2 regions of the Lapidilactobacillus salsurivasis genome follow, and region 2 is predicted to be linked to the other one. Evidence: predicted binding sites of a transcription regulator. Region 2 holds the regulator's gene; the other holds the start of a gene.
What was found. Region 2 encodes LexA, which represses DNA repair genes until DNA is damaged. Its sites were predicted from a motif close to CNAACANNTGTTNG; they were not measured.

Region 1 (4,885 bases), on a different contig from region 2:
GGGCGTCAAAATCGTCACGATCATTGACCCGGGTGTTAAGGAAGATCCTGGCTATCCGATTTTTGATGCGGGGGTGCGCAATAATTTCTTCGTGAAAACACCGGAGGGCTTCGATTATGTCAATCGGGTCTGGCCAGGCGAGTCGGTCTATCCTGACTTTGGTCGTCAACAAGTGCGTGATTGGTGGGCTGACAATCATCAGAAGCTGACGACTGCTGGGGTCGCGGGAATCTGGAACGATATGAACGAGCCCGCTTCTTTCAATGGGCAAATTCCGGATGAGATTATTTTCTCGGATGAGGATCGTGCCGCGACCCATGGCAAGATGCATAATGTCTACGGCCACAATATGTCCCACGCTACTTACACTGGCTTGTTAGCGCAACAGGCGCGCCGACCGTTTGTGATCACACGGGCCGCTTATGCCGGGACCCAGAAATATGCGACGGTTTGGACGGGGGATAATCACTCGTTGTGGGCGCATTTGCAAATGATGATCCCGCAGTTAAGTAATTTAGGCTTGAGCGGCTTTGCCTTCGCCGGGACTGATATTGGTGGTTTTGGTTCGGATACCACCCCAGAACTCTTGATTCGTTGGCTGGAGGCGGCGATCTTTAGCCCCTTACTGCGGAATCATAGCGCAATTGGGACGCGGTTCCAAGAACCGTGGGCGTTTGGTGAGCCGACCTTGTCGATCTATCGGCGATATTTGCAACTCCGCTATCATTTGATTCCATATCTGTATGACCTCTTCGCTGCTGGGGAAACCACTGGACTGCCAGTGATGCGCGCCATGGTTTTGGCGGATGAGCAAGATCCGCGTTTACGAGAAATCAGTGATCAATATATGGTGGGCACCGCGCTTTTGGTTGCGCCGATCGTGCAAAAAGGGCAAACAAAACGGTTGGTTTACTTGCCAGCAGGCCAATGGATCGACTTCTGGACCGGGACTCGTTATCAGGGCCAACAAGATATTGTGGTGACGGCGGAGTTGGCGCAATTACCAATGTTTGTCCGTCAAGACAGCTTGTTGCCATGGGCGGATGAGCGTGAATTTGTTGCCGAGGCGCCCGAGCAACATCTGACCTTCCGCCTCTTCGGAGAGACCGGACAGTATGATCATTATCAAGATAATGGGTTGGATCTGGCCTATCGTCAAGGCGAATACAATCGTTATCAAATTGTGGTCAAGGCGGATCAAGCACAAGTCATTTTGCAGCATCATGGCTTTGCGCCGGTTTATCGAACGATTGATGTTGAAACCACCGCGGGTCCGCAGCGTTTTGTTTATCAAGCGGCCACGGAATCTTATCAAGTTCTCAACTAAGCACTTTGGTCTCAGTGCAAGCTATTAAAGTCGCCGTAATGGCGGCTTTTTTAGTGTTACTTGGCGGTGAGCTACTTTGATCCCACAACTTTTTCCCATATTTTCAGCCAAATCGGCGAGATTGCGATCGATTCACAAGGAAAAATATTTAAGGTTTGGCCTGAGATAGTGTAGAATAACAATTAGTAAGTTGAACAGGTCATAATAATGAGGAAGAGGTCTAGGCCTAACATGAATGAGAATGAAAAACGTGTTTTAATGGTTATTTTCGGTGGGTCGGGGGATCTAGCTCATCGGAAACTTTATCCAGCTTTATTTGAGCTTTACTTAAAAGGTCAATTGGACCAACATTTCGCTGTGATTGGCACGGCGCGGCGTCCATGGACCCATGACTATTTCCGCCAAACCGTGGCGGAGAATCTACAAGCGGGCACGGCGGCGCAGCAGCAGGCGTTTGTGGCCCACTTCTATTATCAATCTCATGATGTTCAGGACGCGGATCACTATATTATCTTAAAGAAGTTAATAGATACGCTTGATGAGCAGTATCAATTACAGGGGAATCGAATCTTCTATATGGCGATGCGGCCGGCCCTATTTGGTACGATCGCGGCGCATTTGAAGTCAGAACATCTGTTGAGCGCTAGTGGTTTCAATCGCTTGATCATCGAGAAACCTTTTGGTCACGATTATCAATCGGCGCTGGCGTTGAATGACGCGGTGATCAGCACTTTCGCGCGGGATCAAGTTTACCGGATCGATCATTACTTAGGAAAAGAAATGGTTCAGAACATTCCCTACCTGCGTTTCGATAATCCACTGATGGCGGCTGTTTGGAATCATGATTACATCGATAACATTCAGATCACTTTGGCGGAAAAGCTTGGTGTGGAAGAACGGGGCGGATATTATGAAACCGCTGGCGCGTTGCGGGATATGGTTCAAAATCATATCATGCAGATCATCGCGATGTTGGCCATGCCACGTCCCGCTGATAATACGGATCAAGCCATCACCGCGGCGCGTCGGGAAGTATTCACCCACTTGCATCAATATGACGCCACGGAGATTCCTCAGAAATTCATTCGGGGTCAATATGGTCCCAGTGAGGATGGTTCAGCGCTAGGCTATCGGCAAGAAGATAAAATCGACCCGAAATCCAACGTGGAAACGTTTGTGGCTGGTGAGATCCAGTTGGATTTACCGCAGTGGCAAGGCGTGCCTTTTTACGTGCGGACAGGCAAACGCTTGCCCTTGAAGAAGACGCGGATCGATGTGGTCTTCAAGGCCGCGGCTCAAAATCTTTTTGGCAGTGAGACATTAGCGGCGCCAGTATTGACCATCGAAGTCGAACCTGAGATGGGCCTGACTTGGCACCTTAACGCCAAAGAAGTTGGTCAAAGTACCAGCGCGATCCAACGGCCGTTGCACTTTGCCTTGAGTCAGACAGAGGCTGGCCAGGTTCCTGATGCGTATGAGCGCCTGATTCTAGAAGCAATCAACGGTCGGCGCAGTAATTTCGTTAGCTGGCAAGACATGAGTGGCGCTTGGCAGTTCATTGATGGGATTCGCCAAGTTTGGGAAGAATGCCAATGCCCGCAGTTCCCAAATTACCCCGCAGGAACAATGGGACCGGCTGCTTCTGATCAACTCTTACAAGCCAGTGGTCGCCATTGGATCTTTACCAACTGAGTTAAAGTTTCAGGCAAACCCGCGGACGCGCGATTGCTAGGCGGGGCAACAATTGAAAAGGTTAGCCTAATTCAGGTCATTGATGGTGACCTGAATTTTGTCGTTTGCGGCGTCTTGAAACTTTAGGCGGCGCCGCTGGTCGAATCATCGGGCTAACAATGGTGGAGACAGTCAGGAGGTGGCTGATGACTGAGTGGTTGGAGATTCCGTTACAATATCATACCCAACGCCGAATCATTCACGTGGATATGGATGCTTTTTACGCGTCAGTGGAGATTCGCGAACAGCCGCATTTGCGCGATAAAGCGGTCGTGGTTGCGCCGGACCCGCGCCAAACAGGTGGCCACGGCGTCGTGACCACCGCCAATTACGTGGCGCGTCGATTTGGGGTTCATTCGGCGATGCCCGCCGCCCAAGCCTTGAAGCTGGTACCGCGGGAGCAACTGGTTTTTGTGCCACCTCATTTCGACTTGTACCGTGAAACTTCTGGCCAGATCCATCAACTTTTCCACCAAATCACAGATGTGATCGAGCCGATCTCGCTGGATGAGGCTTTCCTAGATGTCACCGTTAACAAATGGCATGAACGCAATACGGTCAAGCTGGCCCAGTGGTTACAACAAGAAATTTTGAAAAAAACCCGCTTGACTTGTTCTGTGGGCATCTCCTATAATAAATTCTTGGCGAAAGTGGCCTCGGATCACAACAAACCCATGGGTCGGACGATTGTACGCCCGGAAATGGCGCAAACCTTTCTGGCCAGCCTGCCCATCGAAAGTTTCTTCGGCGTTGGTAAAAAGATGCAGGCCAGTTTGCATGAACGCGGTGTCTTTAGCGGCGGTGATCTGCAAAAAATATCGCAAGCGGAGTTGATCCAACGTTACAAGAAAATGGGGTTCATGTTGTACCAGCATGCTCGCGGTGTTGACGACAGTCCCGTCTCCAATCAGCGCGCGCGTAAGTCGATTGGCAAAGAAAGCACCTATAACCCGCCTTTGACCAGCGAGGAAGCGGTAGCTCGCCAGTTGGCTCAACTCAGCCAACAAGTTGCCGCCACGTTGCAACGACAACAGGTCCACGGTAAAATCGTTGTTTTAAAAATCCGCGATCGTGAGTTCAACACCGTCACCAAGCGTCAAAGCTTCGACCATTATCTTTATTCAGCCCAAGAGATTTTGCAACAGGCGAGCTTGATCTGGCAGCGTTTCGGGGATCTAAGTCAGGGGATTCGGTTATTAGGTATTACCATTACCGATCTATTCCCGCTAACTTATGAGAATCTGACCTTACCCTTGATTTTCTAAGGTAACCGATTAGAATAGTTTTTTTATTTTTCCAATAGATTTTTGGTGGCAATAATTGTATAATTAATGTATATTGTTAGACAGAGCAAGATCAAGGCAGAAAAGATGCAAGTCGTTGACAAGCGACCTCAAGATAGTGAAAGTTGGGGCAGCGATCATCTGGCGCGGCCGGATCGACATTTTGATAGATTGTAAGAGTGGCCATTATTGGCAAGCAGAGTGGTACCGCGGGGAATCCGTCTCTAGAATTTATAGGGGCGGTTTTTCTTTGGTATCGCGGAGGAGGAAATTATGAATGTAAAAGAGAATGTGATCGCGAGCTTGCACCAAGTATTAGCGTCCGAATTGACCCCAGCGGAGATTGGACCGTTACTGGAAGTTCCGAAATCATCGAAATTAGGGGATTACGCGTTTCCAACTTTCATTTTAGCGAAGACTTGGCATCGCGCCCCTCAACAAATCGCGGCGGAACTGGTTGAGCGGATTGATGCTAGCGGCTACGAGCAGGTGGTTGCCACTGGCGCTTACGTTAACTTTTTCTTGGACAAAGGGGCTTTCGCGC
Region 2 (15,409 bases):
TCCCTACGCCGCCTCCAAGGCCAGCGCCGACTTGCTGGTCCAGTCCTGGGTCCATTCTTTCGGATTACCCGCGACCATTTCCAATTGTTCCAATAATTTCGGTCGCTATCAACATATTGAAAAATTCATCCCCCGCCAAATTACCAATATTTTAGTCGGACGGCGGCCAAAATTATATGGTTCTGGGCTTAATGTTCGCGATTGGATCACCACTTCCGATCATTCGCGGGCAGTTTGGACGATTTTGACCCAAGGGCGGCTAGGTGAAGTCTATTTGATCGGCGCGGATCAACAATTGGATAATTTAACAGTTCTCCAAATGATTTTGCGAGAAATGGGGCAGCCGGCGGACGCCTTTGACTGGGTTGAAGATCGGCCGGGTCATGATCGCCGATACGCAATCGATGCTTCCAAGCTCCAGCGAGAGTTGGGCTGGCAGCCGCTTGCTGGTGATTTTGCCAGCAATTTGCGGACCACGATTGCTTGGTATCGGGACCATCAAGATTGGTGGCGCGGACAAAAAGCTGCAGTGGAGGCGGCTTACGCGCGACAAGGACAATGAGTTGACGTCGTGGGCAGTCATTAATGCCGATGTGCTTGAAACTGCAGCATACGCTGGGCTTGAAAAAATAGTTTGTCCGCGGCTTGCGCTGCGCTTGGTGTTGGTGGTGGGCAGATGTGGTGGGCTCCAGGTCGGGCTGGGGGTGGTGGAACGCTGCGGGCACGACTTGAAGCTTTTCGGAAAACCACCGAAAATCTTCAAGCTCGGCCTTATTCTAGGCGGCAAAGCCGCCAAGAATAATATCGCGGCTGACTCACCCCCAGCCCGACCTTCCGCCAAGCGAACGAACAGCCCACCAACGCCAGAGCGTGAACCGACCTGGTCAGCTTCTGAGCATTAGCCTAGCAACTATTTTGGAGGCCGGTCTATGCCTCCGGAATAGTTGCGTAGCTAAGCGGAAGAAGCTAGGTCGGTGAACACGTTTCAACGCCAAGCTCCGCTCCAGCCGCTCAACGTTTTAACAGCCGTTTGAGCACTCGCGCCAACGGGCAAGCTATCGTCAATTGATGAGGAACCACGTAATTGACGACCGTGGTTAGTGGTCACGAGCTTTAAGTTGGTGACACCATTACAGTCTGCCTGATAAACTTAAGCAAGTTCTTTATCAGTAAGTTGAATCGGTCGAGTTTCCTCCAATGATTGGTTACGGAAACAAGCAGAGCTGTTCAGTCTACGCAAAATAGCCCGACCTCCTGATCTAAATCAGTTGGCATTGCCGTACCACCCCAAAAGGGCATTTGTTTGTCCACGGCTTGCACTGCGAAATTCGGGGTGAGCTCGCTGTGGGCGTCACTTTGAGCTTCGCAAAACCCGCGAATCTCAAAGCTGAGCCTTGGTCTAAGTGGCAGAGCCACTAAGACCAATTTCACGGCGATCTCACCCCGAATTTCTCCGCTCCAGCCGCTCAACGTTTTAACAGCCGTTTGAGCACTCACGCCATTTTGCAAGCTATCGCCAATTGATGGGGAGCCACGGAATCAACGACCGTGGTTAGTGGTCACAATCCTTGAATTGGTGACACCATTAGAGTCTGTCTGATAAACAAAGCTAGTTCTCAGTGAACTAACTGAATTGGTCGGTTTCCAACCAGAATCCGTTTAAGCAAGTGAGATAAAGCTGTTGGCACTATCCGAAATGTACCAACCTTACGTCCCCGAATTCGTTGATGTTGCCGTACCATCAAAAAAGTGGGTAATTGTTTGACCGCCACACTTGCAAAAGCACTTCGTTAGATGCCCAACTTCGATTGCGGATAGGCTCAATTCTGTTCAGCAACCGCCTCAGGACGTGTGGCTCAGCGGTGAGATTATTCTTAGCGATTTATCGCTTAGAATAAGGCCTGATTTTGAGACAAGCCGCGGTCTTTGCGGATTGGCTCAAAACAGTGCCCACCGCGTTCCAGCCACGACAAACGTCCTGAGGCGGTTGCGTCACCACTAAACCCACCTCACTTGCAATCGGGTGATAACTTTGGCGTAAGTTTTTTTGCTCGATGCTAGCACATCAAGCAGGGCGCATCTCACAAAATCAGAGGATTCGGCCCTTGTCTAGACGAGAAATTTGGGGCTTTTTTTTCGTTCTTTTTTCGAATGAAGTCGTTTCTTTGCTTGATCTATCGCGCTTTATCGCCTTTCCGTCCGATTTTTTCGAGGACTGAAAGGCGTTTTTTGATGGGGAAGCGGAAGCGTTGGGACGGACTTTTGCCAGTAAAGTTTATATAATGCATTTGAAAATATGTTTAAACAGCTTTATTTGCTTCTGGGTCCCAATTCGGGGGAGGATGTGGTCACAGTGACAACAAAAAAGACGTGTTTGCACCGACGCGAGCGGGGGTTCGCGGTGTCTTTGGTAGGAATGGCAACCTTGATCGTACTAGGTGAGCCGCCACATGCGGCGCAAGCAGAAACGGCGACCGTGGCGGATGCGGCAATAGCCGCTGCCACGACGGCAATCTCAGCGCCGGCCGTGGCTGGAGGAACCAGCCAATTAATCGCGCAATTAGCGCAACCGGCGGCCGCACCGGCGGCTCCAACGGCGCTGGCACAGATTCAAGCGCAACAGCAACAACTGGCGGAATTGGGTAATGGCCCGGCAAGCGTAGCGGCGCCTACCACTGGTGTCACTGCCACAACGGCGCAAAGTGATTTCCAATGGTCGGTTAATGAAGGGACGGGCGGCGCGACCTTGACTGGCGTTAATGGCAATCTTCAGCTAGGGGCGGTGGTCGTACCGGACACGGTCACACTGAATGGCGAAACGTATCCGGTGACCGCTATCGGCGTTGGGGCGTTTCAAAGTCAAGAATCGTTAACATCGATTTCCTTTGGCGCGAACTTGCAAACCATTGGCGCGAATGCCTTTGTTTATGATGCCCAACTGGCCAAGGTTGACTTTAGCCAGGCGACGCAATTGACTACCATCGGTGCCAACGCTTTTCAATCGGATGGAAGTTTGACCAATGTCGATTTGCCGCAAAATTTGACTGAACTAGGTGATGGCGCGTTTGAGTATAGCGGGGTGACCAATGTCAATGTGCCCGCAAGTTTAACTAGTTTGGCAGCTGAAACCTTTACAAGCTGCACCAAGTTGGCGCAGGTAACTTTTGCACCGGACGCGCAATTGCAGACGATTGGCGCCAGTGCCTTCGCTTATACCTCGGCTTTGACAGGTTTTGACCTGCCTGAAGCGGTGAAAGAAATTGGCGCCCAGGCCTTTGCTGGGTCTGGCTTGGAGAGCTTTACAATTCCGGCCACATCGCAACTGACCACGATCAGCGCTGGCGCTTTTATGTATGACGATCATTTGCTGGCCTTCACTTTTCCCGATACGTTGACCACGATTGGGGAACAGGCTTTTCTAGGAGCTAGCAGTATTCCACACGTTAGTTTTGGCCCGAATTTAACCACGATCGGGGAACAGGCTTTTCTCTATGACCAAGGCTTGATTAGCGCTGATTTCAATCGGGCCACCGCTTTGACCACGATTGGCGCTCAAGCCTTCGAGTATTGTGGCTTGACCGGCGCGTTGAATCTGCCGCAAAATTTGATCACGATCGCTGATGGGGCTTTTGCTGGCAATCACATTACCGCGATTGGTTTCCCGACGGCGCTGAAGACGATCGGCGCGAGCGCCTTCGCCTACAATGTCATTCCTGGGACTTTGCGGATCCCCGCATCAGTGACGACGATCGGCGCAGACGGATTCTTGGGCAATCAATTGGAGGCCGTTGTGCTTGATGGATCGCAGGTCGATTTAGGTAATGATGTGTTCACCTATAACCGGATCACCACGATCCATGGGCAAACGATTGTTAATGAGGATGTCATCGGCCGGCAAAATATGGCGACGATTTTCACCGACCCGGCTCATGTCAGCATTGGTGATTTCTTCAGTCTGGCTTACGATGGGCGCTCTGGCATTGAACAGGATCTGAGCATCAGCGATTTGACCAACGGGGTCACCTATCACAATGGCCAGTTCATAGTACCGACGGGCACGACTGATTTCTATTTTGACTGGGATCTGCCGCAAAATGGTGCCACGATTTATAGTGGTCATTATCATGTGGTCTTGAGTAATCCTGAAATCAAAGCCGTTGATTCGACGGTGCTAATGGGAACGTTCTGGAATGCAGACGACAATTTCTTAAGCGCGGTCTTGGATGACGGGCATGTTTTGACCTTGTCCGATTTAACAGTTAGTGTCCAAGACCCGCAAGGCAATTCGGTTCCCACCGTTGATTCTACTAAAGGCGGCGCCTACAAAGTTACTTATTCTTATGGCAATTACGCGACGACGGTGACCGTGACCGTGGCGAAACGACCAGGCAGTTACACCTTGACCGGCAGCAGCCACGCACCTTACACCGGCCAAAATCAAGCAGTCGGTGCGACGGATCCTTACCAAGTTATCCTTTCCAATGGCACGAAGTATACGTTAAAGTCTGGGGACCTGGAACTAGCAGCGGGAACCACAGCAACAAATGTGGGCCAATATTCAGTCACGCTGAGCAAACAAGGCTTAACAAATATCCAGAGTTTCAATACGGAAAACGCCTACTACGACTGGACCCAAGCGGCCAATAGTCAAGCTGATTTAACCGTGACCCCTGCGCCGGTCACCATCACCGCCAATGACGCGATGAAATATACGGGTGATCAGGACCCAGAATTAACGGCCACGGTCAATAACCCGGCCGCGGCCACTGGCGGCGCGGCGATCGCCTATCAATTGGCGCGGACAGCGGGTGAAACGGCTGGCAGTTATCCGATCACCGTGACCGCTACCGCCAGCGCTAATCCCAATTACACCATTAGCACCACGCCAGGCACACTGACGATCAAAGTAAGCCAGCAAAGTATCTCGGCCTTGCCGTTTACCATGACCGCAGGCGATCCCGCGCCAACAGTTGATGATTTTCAAGCCAAAGCCACCGACAAAAATGGTGACGCCAGCACCTTGAGCCTGGATCTGGGCAACAGCGATCTGAAGACCCCGGGCAATTATCAAGTGACCCTGCACAGCGCTGACGGCCAGAGCAAAGAAGTAACTTTGACAATTTTGCCGAACTTAGCGACCTTGACCGGCGCCGACTTCACCACCTATCTCAATCACCCCTTGCCAACATTAGCTGATCTGCAAGCCAAGGCCACTGACAAAAAAGGCCAGGAGCAACCGGTCAGCGCCGATTTCAGTCAAGTTAAAATGGATCAAATTGGCGACTACAATGTTGTCTTGTCAACGGCGGCTGGTCTCGAGAAAACAGTTGTCGTCCATGTCGTGGCCAGTCAGGCCCAGATCAGCGGGAATGATTTCACCATGTACGTGGGCCAAACTGAACCAACGGTCGCCGATTTCAAGGGCGCGGCCCAAGACGATAGCGGCGCGAACTTGGCCGTCACCGCCGATTTCAGTCAGGTTGCTTGGCAAACACCCGGGGATTACGCTGTGACACTCCACGCAGGCGCCAACTTGAGTAAAGTCGTGACGTTACATCTTTTAGCCAGCAAAAAGGGGATTCACGGTCAGAACTTCACCATGTATGTCGGTGATGCGCAACCAACGGCCAAGGATTTTCAGGCCGTCGCCCAAGATGACGCCGGCAACGGGCTGTCAGTAACTGCCGTTCTGGATCAAGTCGATTTCCAAAAACCTGGGGAATATCCGGTTAAGCTGACTGCTAGTGATGGTCAGACTTTAGCGGTGACGCTGACGCTTTTAGCGAACCAACAAAGTTTGACTGGCAACGATGCGAGTATGTATGTGGGTGATCCTTTGCCAACCGTCACAAACTTTGCGGCGCAGGCCACGGATAAAAGCGGCCAAGAAATTGGTGTCGACGCCGATTTGAGTCAAGTAAACGATCAAGTTCCCGGCAAGTATCCGGTCCTTTTGACGGCGGTGGATGGTCAGAAGAAGACCGTCTATCTGACGGTCAAACCAGATCTAGCCAGCCTAACTGCCAAAAACTTCGCCATGTTTATCGGCGACCCGACACCAACCGTGGCCAATTTCCAGGCAGTGGCGACAGATCGGGACGGCCAACCAGAAACCGTCTATCTGGACTTGCGAGAAGCTGATTTGACAATGCCGGGCAAGTATCCGGTCACGTTAACGACCGCATCGGGTGAACAAGTTGTCGTGAAATTAACGGTCATTGCCAAATATCATCAACCTGAGGAACCCGATAATCCGGAGAATCCCGAAAACCCTGAAAAACCGGTGAATCCGGACAACCCAGAGAAGCCGGAAAATCCAGAGAAACCGACTAAACCTGAAAATCCAGAGAAACCAACCAAACCGACCAAACCGACCAAACCATCGCAGCCAAGTAAACCAACAGTGCCTAGCAAACCGACCAAGCCTAGTCAGCCGACGACGCCACAACAACCAGGTGGTGGTCAACCAACTGGCACGACCAATCGGCCAACAAACAATCCAGAAAATCAGCCATCCCTCAACCAGGGGGCGCTGAACGAGCACAAATTACCGCAAGCAAACGAGCAACGGCACATTTGGCCGGTGATCATCGGCGGTTTGATGTTAGGACTGGTGACTTTGGGGAGTTGGTTTGACAAGTTTCGCCATCATGGCACCCATACACCGCCGAAGAATCAAATCAAATAGGTGAAAAAACTCAACGCGCCGTGGCCGGTTTTAAGCCATGGGTTACCGGACTTGATCAACCGGACCTGACTTGAAGCGAGCTAGGCTGGTTAGAATCAGCGCATGCGTTAAACAAACGATTCCGACCCGAACTTTTCTGTCGGTCTTAACTGTAAGCACGGCTAAAATTCGTCACAATTCAAGAAAAAGCACGACCTCCTTGTCGCGCCTGGCTCAGCTACGAATCTAGCTGAATAGGCACCAACATTGAGGCCGTGCTTTTGATTTGGTCATGTTTGATGGGAATCAGGCGGTGTGACTTAAACCGCTTTAGAAAATATGAGCTCGATATAAACTGATCACTTTACCCAGAATCGTGGCGTTAGGCATAATGATGGGATCCATCGTGTCATTTTCCGGTTGCAGGCGAATGTGCCCCTTTTCGCGGTAGAAACGTTTACAGGTCGCCTCGTTCTCGTCATTCATGGCGATGACGATATCCCCGTTGTTGGCGGCGCGTTGTTGGCGAACAATGACTTGGTCACCGTCAAAAATGCCAGCGTTGATCATACTTTCGCCGCGAATGGTCAACATGAAAAGATCGTTATCGTCCAAATTCAAGTTTGGTGGCAAGGGGAAATAATCGGTGGCCTCTTCCACCGCCAAAATTGGTTCGCCGGCGGTGACCACACCCAACAGGGGAATCAGCTGTTCTTTAACACCAATCGCGTCGCGGCCCATTTCAGTCAACTCCATGGCACGAGGTTTGGTTTTGTCACGATCTAGGTAGCCGCGCTCGGTCAAGCGCGCTAGGTGACCATGAACGGTCGAAGAGGATGACAGGTCAACAGCAGCGCAAATTTCCCGGACGGTTGGGGGATAGCCACAATCGTTGACGGTATCATAAATAAAGCGTAAAATTTCAAGTTGTTTGTTGCTGATTCCTTTTGTCATAAGGCACCTCAAATGTAGTATAATTAAATATTAGCATAAAAGCCCAGCCATAGCAAACGGATGTTCCCCATTTGCGGGCTGGTTGAAGGAGTTGTTGTCGATGAGTGAAATCGATCCTAAGTTGATCGCTCGGATCAACGAATTAGCCGCCAAAGCCAAACGTAATCAATTGACCGCTGAAGAAACCGCGGAACGCCAAGAGTTGCGTCATGCCTATTTAGAACAATTTCGGGCGGGTTTCCGCACGCAAGTTGAGAATCTGCGCTTGTTTGATCAGCAAGGTCAAGAAGTGACCCCTGAGAAAGTGCGCCAGATCCAACGGGATAAAAATTTACGCGATGATTGATTCGATTGCGGCGCAAGTTAGTGGTCAGGCCGGAACAAGTGGCGGTTAGCCACTGTCGACCAAGTCATCTGGAATGAGAGTCTGATGAGATTCGCGAGAAATTTTTAAAAAATACATTACTAATTTGTAAAATACCCTTGCAAGTGACAGGGTAATCTGGGTAAAATGAAATTAGCATTTTTGATTAAGGAGTAGGGCGAGCATGAATACAGGACTATGGATCTTATTTATTGTATTAGGTGTACTATTAGGTGCAGTGGCGGGCTTCTTTGGCGCGCGGGCCTATATGAAGAAGTATTTTCGCGACAATCCGCCGATCAATACTGATATGATGAGAGCAATGATGGTACAAATGGGGCAGAAGCCTTCTGAAAAGAAGCTGAACCAAATGATGAGTGCCATGAAGGCTCAACAAGCTAAAGCTGAGAAGGAAAAGAAATAGTCAACTCACTTTAGGCCATACCAGGTAACGATCGCAGGTGCTTGCACCTGTTTTTTTTGTGGAATTTTTTAAGGTGAGGTAAAGAAATGGGAATATTTAAGAAGCTCGGCTGGTTCTTCAAAGCCGAAAAGAAACGCTACATTTGGGGATTGATTTTCCTACTTTTGGCCGATTTGGTCGGACTGATCCCACCACGGGTGATCGGGATCTTGGCCGACAAAATGGGTAATAAGCAATTGACACTGTCACTTCTGGCGGAATGGTTAGTGTTGTTAGCGATGGCGGCGATTATTCAGTATTTGAGCCGCTTTGGCTGGCGGACGATGATCTGGGGCGGCGCGGCCACCTTGGAACGAGAAATGCGTTCGCGTTTATTCGCGTTCTTCCTGAAAATGGACGCCACCTTTTTCCAGAAACATCGGACCGGTGACCTGATGGCCCACGCCACCAATGACTTGAACGCGATCCAGAACGTGGCCGGCGCGGGAATCTTGACCTTGGCCGATTCGATTTTGACCGGGAGCACCACGATCATTGCCATGTTGATCTTTGTCGACTGGCGTTTGACTTTGATGGCAATCTTGCCCATGCCGCTGTTGGCGATCATGGCCCGGGTGTTAGGGCGCCATTTGCACACGGCGTTTGGCGAGTCGCAAGCGGCTTTCTCCCGCTTGAATGACAAAACTCAGGAATCAATCAGTGGCATCAAAGTCATCAAAACATTCGGCCAAGAAGATGAAGACGTGGCCGATTTCGACAAAATCGTTGACAAAACGATTACGATCAATAAGAAAGTTTACCGGATCGATTCGCTCTTTGATCCGGCAATCTCAATCATTATTGGGCTGACCTACGTGATCACGATTATTTATGGGGGCACCTTGGTGGTCAACCAGACGATCACTGTCGGGCAATTGATTTCCTTCATTGCCTATATTGGCGCGTTGGTTTGGCCGATGTTCGCCATCGGTCGGTTATTCAACGTCATCGAACGGGGCAACGCCAGTTACGATCGGGTCAACGAACTTCTTTCTGAAAAGAGCCAAGCGGTGGCGCCAAAAGTGGACACCGCGCCAGTTGTCAGCGGCGATTTGGATTATCAAATCGAGCGGTTCAGCTATCCTGATGATCCACGCCCAGCATTGCAGCAGATCCACTTCAAATTACGCCAAGGTCAAACCCTGGGCTTAGTCGGCCGTGTTGGCGCTGGGAAAACAACGATCATGAAATTATTGCTCCGGGAATTCGATCATTATCAAGGCCAGATCACGATTGGCGGCCAGGATATCCGTGATGTGCCCGCCGCCAGTGTTTTAGGCGCGATCGGCTACGTTCCCCAAGATAATTTCTTGTTCTCCACCACCGTGCGCGATAATATTCGCTTCGCGGCGATGGATCAAGATCAAGACGCGGTTGAGCACGCGGCAGCCCAAAGCGCAATCCATGACGATATTTTGCACTTCAGTCAACAATATGAAACCCTCGTCGGTGAGAAAGGGGTCTCCTTGTCCGGTGGGCAAAAGCAACGGCTGGCAATCTCCCGGGCGTTGATGGTCTTGCCTGAGATTCTGATTTTAGACGACGCATTATCGGCGGTGGATGCCAAAACAGAAGAAACGATTCTGGAGAATTTGAAGCATGATCGCCAGAACAAAACCACGATCATCGCAGCCCATCGCTTGAGTAGTGTGATGAACGCCGATGAGATCTTGGTAATCGACAACGGTCAGATCATGGAACGGGGCAATCATCAAGAATTACTGAATCACGCTGGTTGGTATGCGGACATGTGGGCCAAACAACAAGTCGAATCAAAATTAGGGGGTGAGCAAAATGGCGCAGAATAAAGAAAAGAAATCCAAGCAGCGGTCTGATCACCAAGATCCAACCGACGCAACGACCGCGACCAGCGAGAATCAATCCGTTTGGGCGCAAAGTATTCCCATGAAGGAACAAGGCCGGATCATCAAGCGAATGCTGAAGTTTACCTTGCCGTTCAAGTGGCTGTTTATTATTGCCATCTTAAGCGCCACCGCCTTGTCCTTAATGAATGTTTTCTTGCCGCGGATCTTGCAGGAATTCATGGATAAATATCTCACGCCAGCCCGGGGGACCACTCGGGTGATTTTAGGCTTTGCCGCTTTGTACTTTCTTGGTGTTTTATTGAAAGCGGTGCTTCAGTTTGTCAGTAATTATCTGTACTCCGTTGGGTCCGAGAAGGCGCTAGAAAGTGTCCGGCGCGCGCTATTCAGTAAGTTGCACACTTTAGGGATGCGCTACTTTGACTTGACGCCGGCAGGTTCGATCGTCTCGCGGGTGACCAATGATACCATGTCCTTGATGGACTTCTTGCAATTCTTCGCGTCAATTTTGACCGGGTTGCTGGGAATCATCACCGCTTATTTCGCGATGGCGGCCTTGAATGGCACCGGCGCATTGGTTGTTTTGGCCTTTTTGCCAATTTTGCTGGTGGCGATTTGGTATTATGCCCGTTACAGCTCGCGCGTTTACCGCCGGATGCGGGAACGTTTGAGCGAACTGAATGTTAAGTTGAATGAATCCATCGAAGGAATTGCCGTCATTCAGGAATTTCGACAGGAACACCGGATCGGTCAAGAATTCGAGCAGACCAACGGCGAGTATTTGGCCACGCGCAAGGCGATGATCCACACCAACTCGCTGCTGTTGTCCTCGTTGATCAATTTGCTCTACGCTTTGGCGCTGACCGCTGTTTTGGCTTATTTCGGACTACTTTCGGAACATGTTTTCGTGGAAGCTGGGGTTATTTACGCCTTTACGACCTACGTCCAGAATTTCTTCAATCCAATCTCCGACATGATGGATTCGCTGTCCTTTATGCAAGATGGGGTGGTAGCTGGGAAACGGATCTTCCGAATCTTAGATGACCCGACGATCGCGCCGCAACAACATCCGGACGCGTCTGGGGAGATCACCGCTGGCAAAATCGAGTTCCGCCATGTTTCCTTTGCTTACGATGGCGAACACAAAGTCCTGAATGACATTTCCTTTATCGCTGAGCCCGGGCAGACCATTGGCATCGTTGGTCATACCGGTTCCGGTAAAAGCTCGATCATTAATATCATGATGCGCTTTTATGAGTTTTACGAAGGTCAGATCTTGATCGATGGCAAGGATATCAAAGACTATCCGATGACCGAATTACGGCGGAAAATGGGCTTGGTCTTGCAGGATTCCTTCATGTTCTATGGTGATGTGGCCTCCAATATTCGCCTGTTCAATCAAGACATCACTGATCGACAAATCGAAGAAGCCGCTGAATTCGTTCAGGCGGATCGCTTCATTAATAAACTATCCCGGGGCTACCACGCTCGCGTGATTGAAGGGGGTGCGCAGTTCTCCAGTGGTGAGCGGCAATTGATTTCCTTCGCGCGCACAGTGGTTACTGATCCGAAGATCTTGGTGCTGGATGAAGCCACCGCCAATATTGACACGGAAACGGAAAGCATGATCCAAGAAGGGCTGCGGCGCCTCCGCCGTGGTCGGACCACGATCGCCATTGCCCACCGTTTGTCGACTATCAAAGACGCTGAACAAATCATTGTCCTTGACGCCGGCCGCATTGTTGAGCACGGGACCCACGACCAATTATTGGCGCAAAAAGGGCGTTACTATCAGTTGTACCAATTGCAACATGGGGTCGACGCGACCGCGGAACCAACTGCTTAACAGCCATGTGCCACCACCGTGCTTTTTTGCGGGTTCACCTATCTAGCCTCGTACTTTTTGGGGGGGTTAGGTCGTTTGGCTGAATCTTAAGCTTGCCCGCCGCTCAAGAGTCCGGCTGACAAAATCAAGTCATGAGGTCAGCTGTAGCCGGTGAGATCTAGCGTCAATCAAAGGAGACACATTAACAAGTTAAGGAGAGTCGAGTCCAACTGGGGCTCGACTTTTTTTGGTCCGCGGCGGCCACTGATTGCTTTTGGTGGGGGGGAACTGATGAACGCCACTAGAAGTAAATACGCTAAGATGGCCGATTTTATTTTAAAAAGATGGCGAAAATTTCAACTTTTTCCTAAATCGTTTCTCCCAGGTTTCTCGCAAATGATTCTCGCAACTGATTTTCGCAAATAATTCTGGGAAATGATCTTCTCAGATGATTTGGTTAAATAAATTGCTCCAAATAGCACTCCATAGCACTCCAAATAATCCCGGCTAAAACTCGCGGCAGATATTTTTTCCAAATAATTCCATCTGACCTTCAATCCGAGCTGACCAAGCTAAAATTAAAAAAACACCGCGTGCGAGCTGGCTCTGAGGAGCGCTCCTAACGCGGTGCTGGTTGGCAATGGGCTATTTTAATTGATTTTTTGCTTTCTCGGCGGCTAAATGTTTCTCATCGGGCACGTAATGGAAATCGGGGTTGATTTCTTGATCCAGCGCGGCCCAGGCAGCGGTCATCTGTTGATTGATCATTTCTGACCCGGCTTCGTCCAACTTCAAACGGCGGTCGATGGGGATCGGCTCGCCAAAGCCCACGGTGACCCGCTTGTGTTTGAGAAAGTCCTTGAACGTGACCGGGCCTTGGTAGACGGCGGGCAACAGCGGCACATTGGCCAACTTGGCGATCAAAGCGGCGCCGCCTTTGAGCTCACTGGAATAGCGGGTGCCAGACGGGAACATGATCAAGGCCAGTTTACCAGCCTTTAACGTGCGCACCGGAATTTTGATAACTGAGGGGCCGGGGTTGAACCGATCTACCGGAAAAGCATGGGCATGAACCAAAATCCAGCGCAGGATCGGATTGCGGAAGAGTTCCTTCTTGGCCATGAAGCTGAATTCTTTCGGACTGGCCGCCAGCGCGAAAATAATCGGTTCCCACCAAGTTCGGTGAGGCGCGACGAGAATGTAGCTGCCTTCAGGTAAGTTTTGCTTATTAACGGTTTTGGTGTGACCGTTGAGTAGCCACACGATGAAGCGGGCAATCGGTCGGATGATTTTGTAGAACATGACGTCACCTTTTATGCTAAAATTGAGTTCATAGAAAATTATAGCAGAAAAAGCGGTCAAAGGATATTTTTCGCAATGATATTCTTGGCCGGTCAATGTGGAGGTCTTCAAATGACAGAACGGGTCGATCAATTGGTCAACGGCGGTATCAAAATCATTCAAAGCGACGAGGTGTTCTCGTTTTCACTGGATGCGGTTTTGCTGGCGGATTTCGCCCAAGTCAAAAAAGCCGATCAAGTGGTCGATCTTTGCGCCGGCAATGGCGCCGTTGGTCTGTTTTTGAGCCAGAAAACCAACGAGACGATCACGATGATCGAGCTTCAAGAGAAACTGGCGGAAATGGCTCACCGGTCAGTTCGACTGAATCACTTAGAAAATCAGATCAATGTTTTACCGATTGATTTGGCGGACGCGCCGGAATTCTTGGGCACGGACTTTGCGGACGCGGTGACTTGTAATCCGCCGTATTTCGTTGATCAACCGCAAAGCACGAAGAATCCAAATCCCTATTACGCGATCGCGCGGCATGAATTGAAAACCAATTTGGCGGCGGTCTTGACAACCAGCGCCCGCTTGCTGAAAACCAATGGGCATTTTTACATGGTTCATCGGCCGGAACGCTTGGACGAAATCATGGCTAAATGCGACGCGGCGCGGTTGGCCGTTAAGCGCTTGCAATTCGTTTATCCCAAGGCAGATCGCGAAGCCAACATGGTTTTGGTGGACGCCATCAAGGACGGGCGACCTAATGGGGTGCGGATCCTGCCGCCGATCGTTGCTTATACCGAACAGGACGAATATACGCCCCAAGTCAAAACCATTTTGCATGGCGATGATTTAACGAAATAAATTTTTGGTGGGCAATTGGTTGAGTGGATTGGTGAAATTTGGCGTTCTGCTTTTTGTTCTTCGCTTGATTGCAGGTTTTGGTGGGTATTGTGCGTAAGCGCAACCGGCTGGGACTGCTGTTGCGGACTGGAACGTGGTGGGCATCGTTTGAAGCCAATCCGCAAAGTGCGCGGCTTGTCTTCAAATCGAGCCTTGTCCTAAGCGGCAAAGCCGCCAAGGACAATTTCACCACTGAGCCGCGCAGTCCCAGCCGGTTGCTGAACAGAATTGAGCCTATCTGCAGTCGAAGTGAAGGATTTGACGAGGTGCTTTTGCAAGCGAGATGTCAAAATAATCGTTCACCTTTTTTGGGTGGTACAGCAATGCTAACGAATACTGAGTAATAGGCCAGCAGATTTTGGGTGGTACCGACAGTGGATCTCGCTCGTTTGAACAGAATTTTTTCTGAAAATAGAATGATTTGGTTGATTCAACAGGATTCTACTCGAGTTCATCGAGAGGATTATTCTGTTGTCGCCCACAAGAGAAATTGAGACTGTCAGCCTATGTTGGCAGTTGTGTGGCTCTCAATCCGATTTGGAGCCCAATATCACATTGGTCGTGATTTTGACTAAACGAAAGGGAGGCGCACGATTATTTACTATTGCTATATTTTATTATGCGCCGATGGGACCTTTTATACGGGGTCAACTAATGACGTGGCCAAACGCGTCGCCACGCACAATGCAGGCAAAGGCGCCAAGTACACTCGCAATCGCCGCCCAGTTCGCTTGCTCTATCAACAAGAATTCGCCAGCAAGTCATTGGCCTTGAGCTTCGAGGCCAAATTCAAGCGCCATCGTCGTCAAGAAAAAGAAGCTTTCCTGAGAGCACATCAGATAAGTTGGCAATCAGAATTAGGCACTAGTCACAACTAGCTATCGCGAACTGGAAACGTGCTCCGTACAACTGGACTCGGTCATCTACATATTTCTTGGTTTGAAATCGATCGATTTGGCTGATTCATCAAGAAACTGCCGAGTTCATCAGAAAAATTGTACTGGGGTCGCCAATTTAAAAATTGTGACCACTAACCACGGTTGTTATTCACGTGGCTCCCTATCAATTGGCGATATCTTGCCAGTCGGCGTGAGCGCTCAAACGGCTGCTAAAACGTTGAGCG

Region 1: dinB (DNA polymerase IV) is a predicted target of LexA. The motif match lies at 3,042-3,055, and genes of this name have one in related genera.

The regions. Positions count from the first base shown of each region.
Region 1 is NZ_BAAABI010000005.1:145,433-150,317, reverse strand. It holds gene ACYVSB_RS07875 (glycoside hydrolase family 31 protein) at 1-1,327, shown strand, start outside; gene zwf (glucose-6-phosphate dehydrogenase) at 1,559-3,019, shown strand; gene dinB (DNA polymerase IV) at 3,205-4,323, shown strand; gene argS (arginine--tRNA ligase) at 4,615-4,885, shown strand, end outside.
Region 2 is NZ_BAAABI010000013.1:22,892-38,300, reverse strand. It holds gene rfbB (dTDP-glucose 4,6-dehydratase) at 1-562, shown strand, start outside; gene ACYVSB_RS11840 (hypothetical protein) at 986-1,108, opposite strand; gene ACYVSB_RS11835 (hypothetical protein) at 1,228-1,509, opposite strand; gene ACYVSB_RS11830 (hypothetical protein) at 1,850-2,002, shown strand; gene ACYVSB_RS11825 (leucine-rich repeat protein) at 2,354-6,688, shown strand; gene lexA (transcriptional repressor LexA) at 6,998-7,621, opposite strand; gene ACYVSB_RS11815 (DUF896 domain-containing protein) at 7,722-7,967, shown strand; gene ACYVSB_RS11810 (YneF family protein) at 8,170-8,409, shown strand; gene ACYVSB_RS11805 (ABC transporter ATP-binding protein) at 8,496-10,256, shown strand; gene ACYVSB_RS11800 (ABC transporter ATP-binding protein) at 10,354-12,117, shown strand; gene ACYVSB_RS11795 (lysophospholipid acyltransferase family protein) at 12,742-13,398, opposite strand; gene ACYVSB_RS11790 (tRNA1(Val) (adenine(37)-N6)-methyltransferase) at 13,510-14,247, shown strand; gene ACYVSB_RS11785 (hypothetical protein) at 14,337-14,630, shown strand; gene ACYVSB_RS11780 (GIY-YIG nuclease family protein) at 14,880-15,164, shown strand; gene ACYVSB_RS11775 (hypothetical protein) at 15,241-15,409, shown strand, end outside.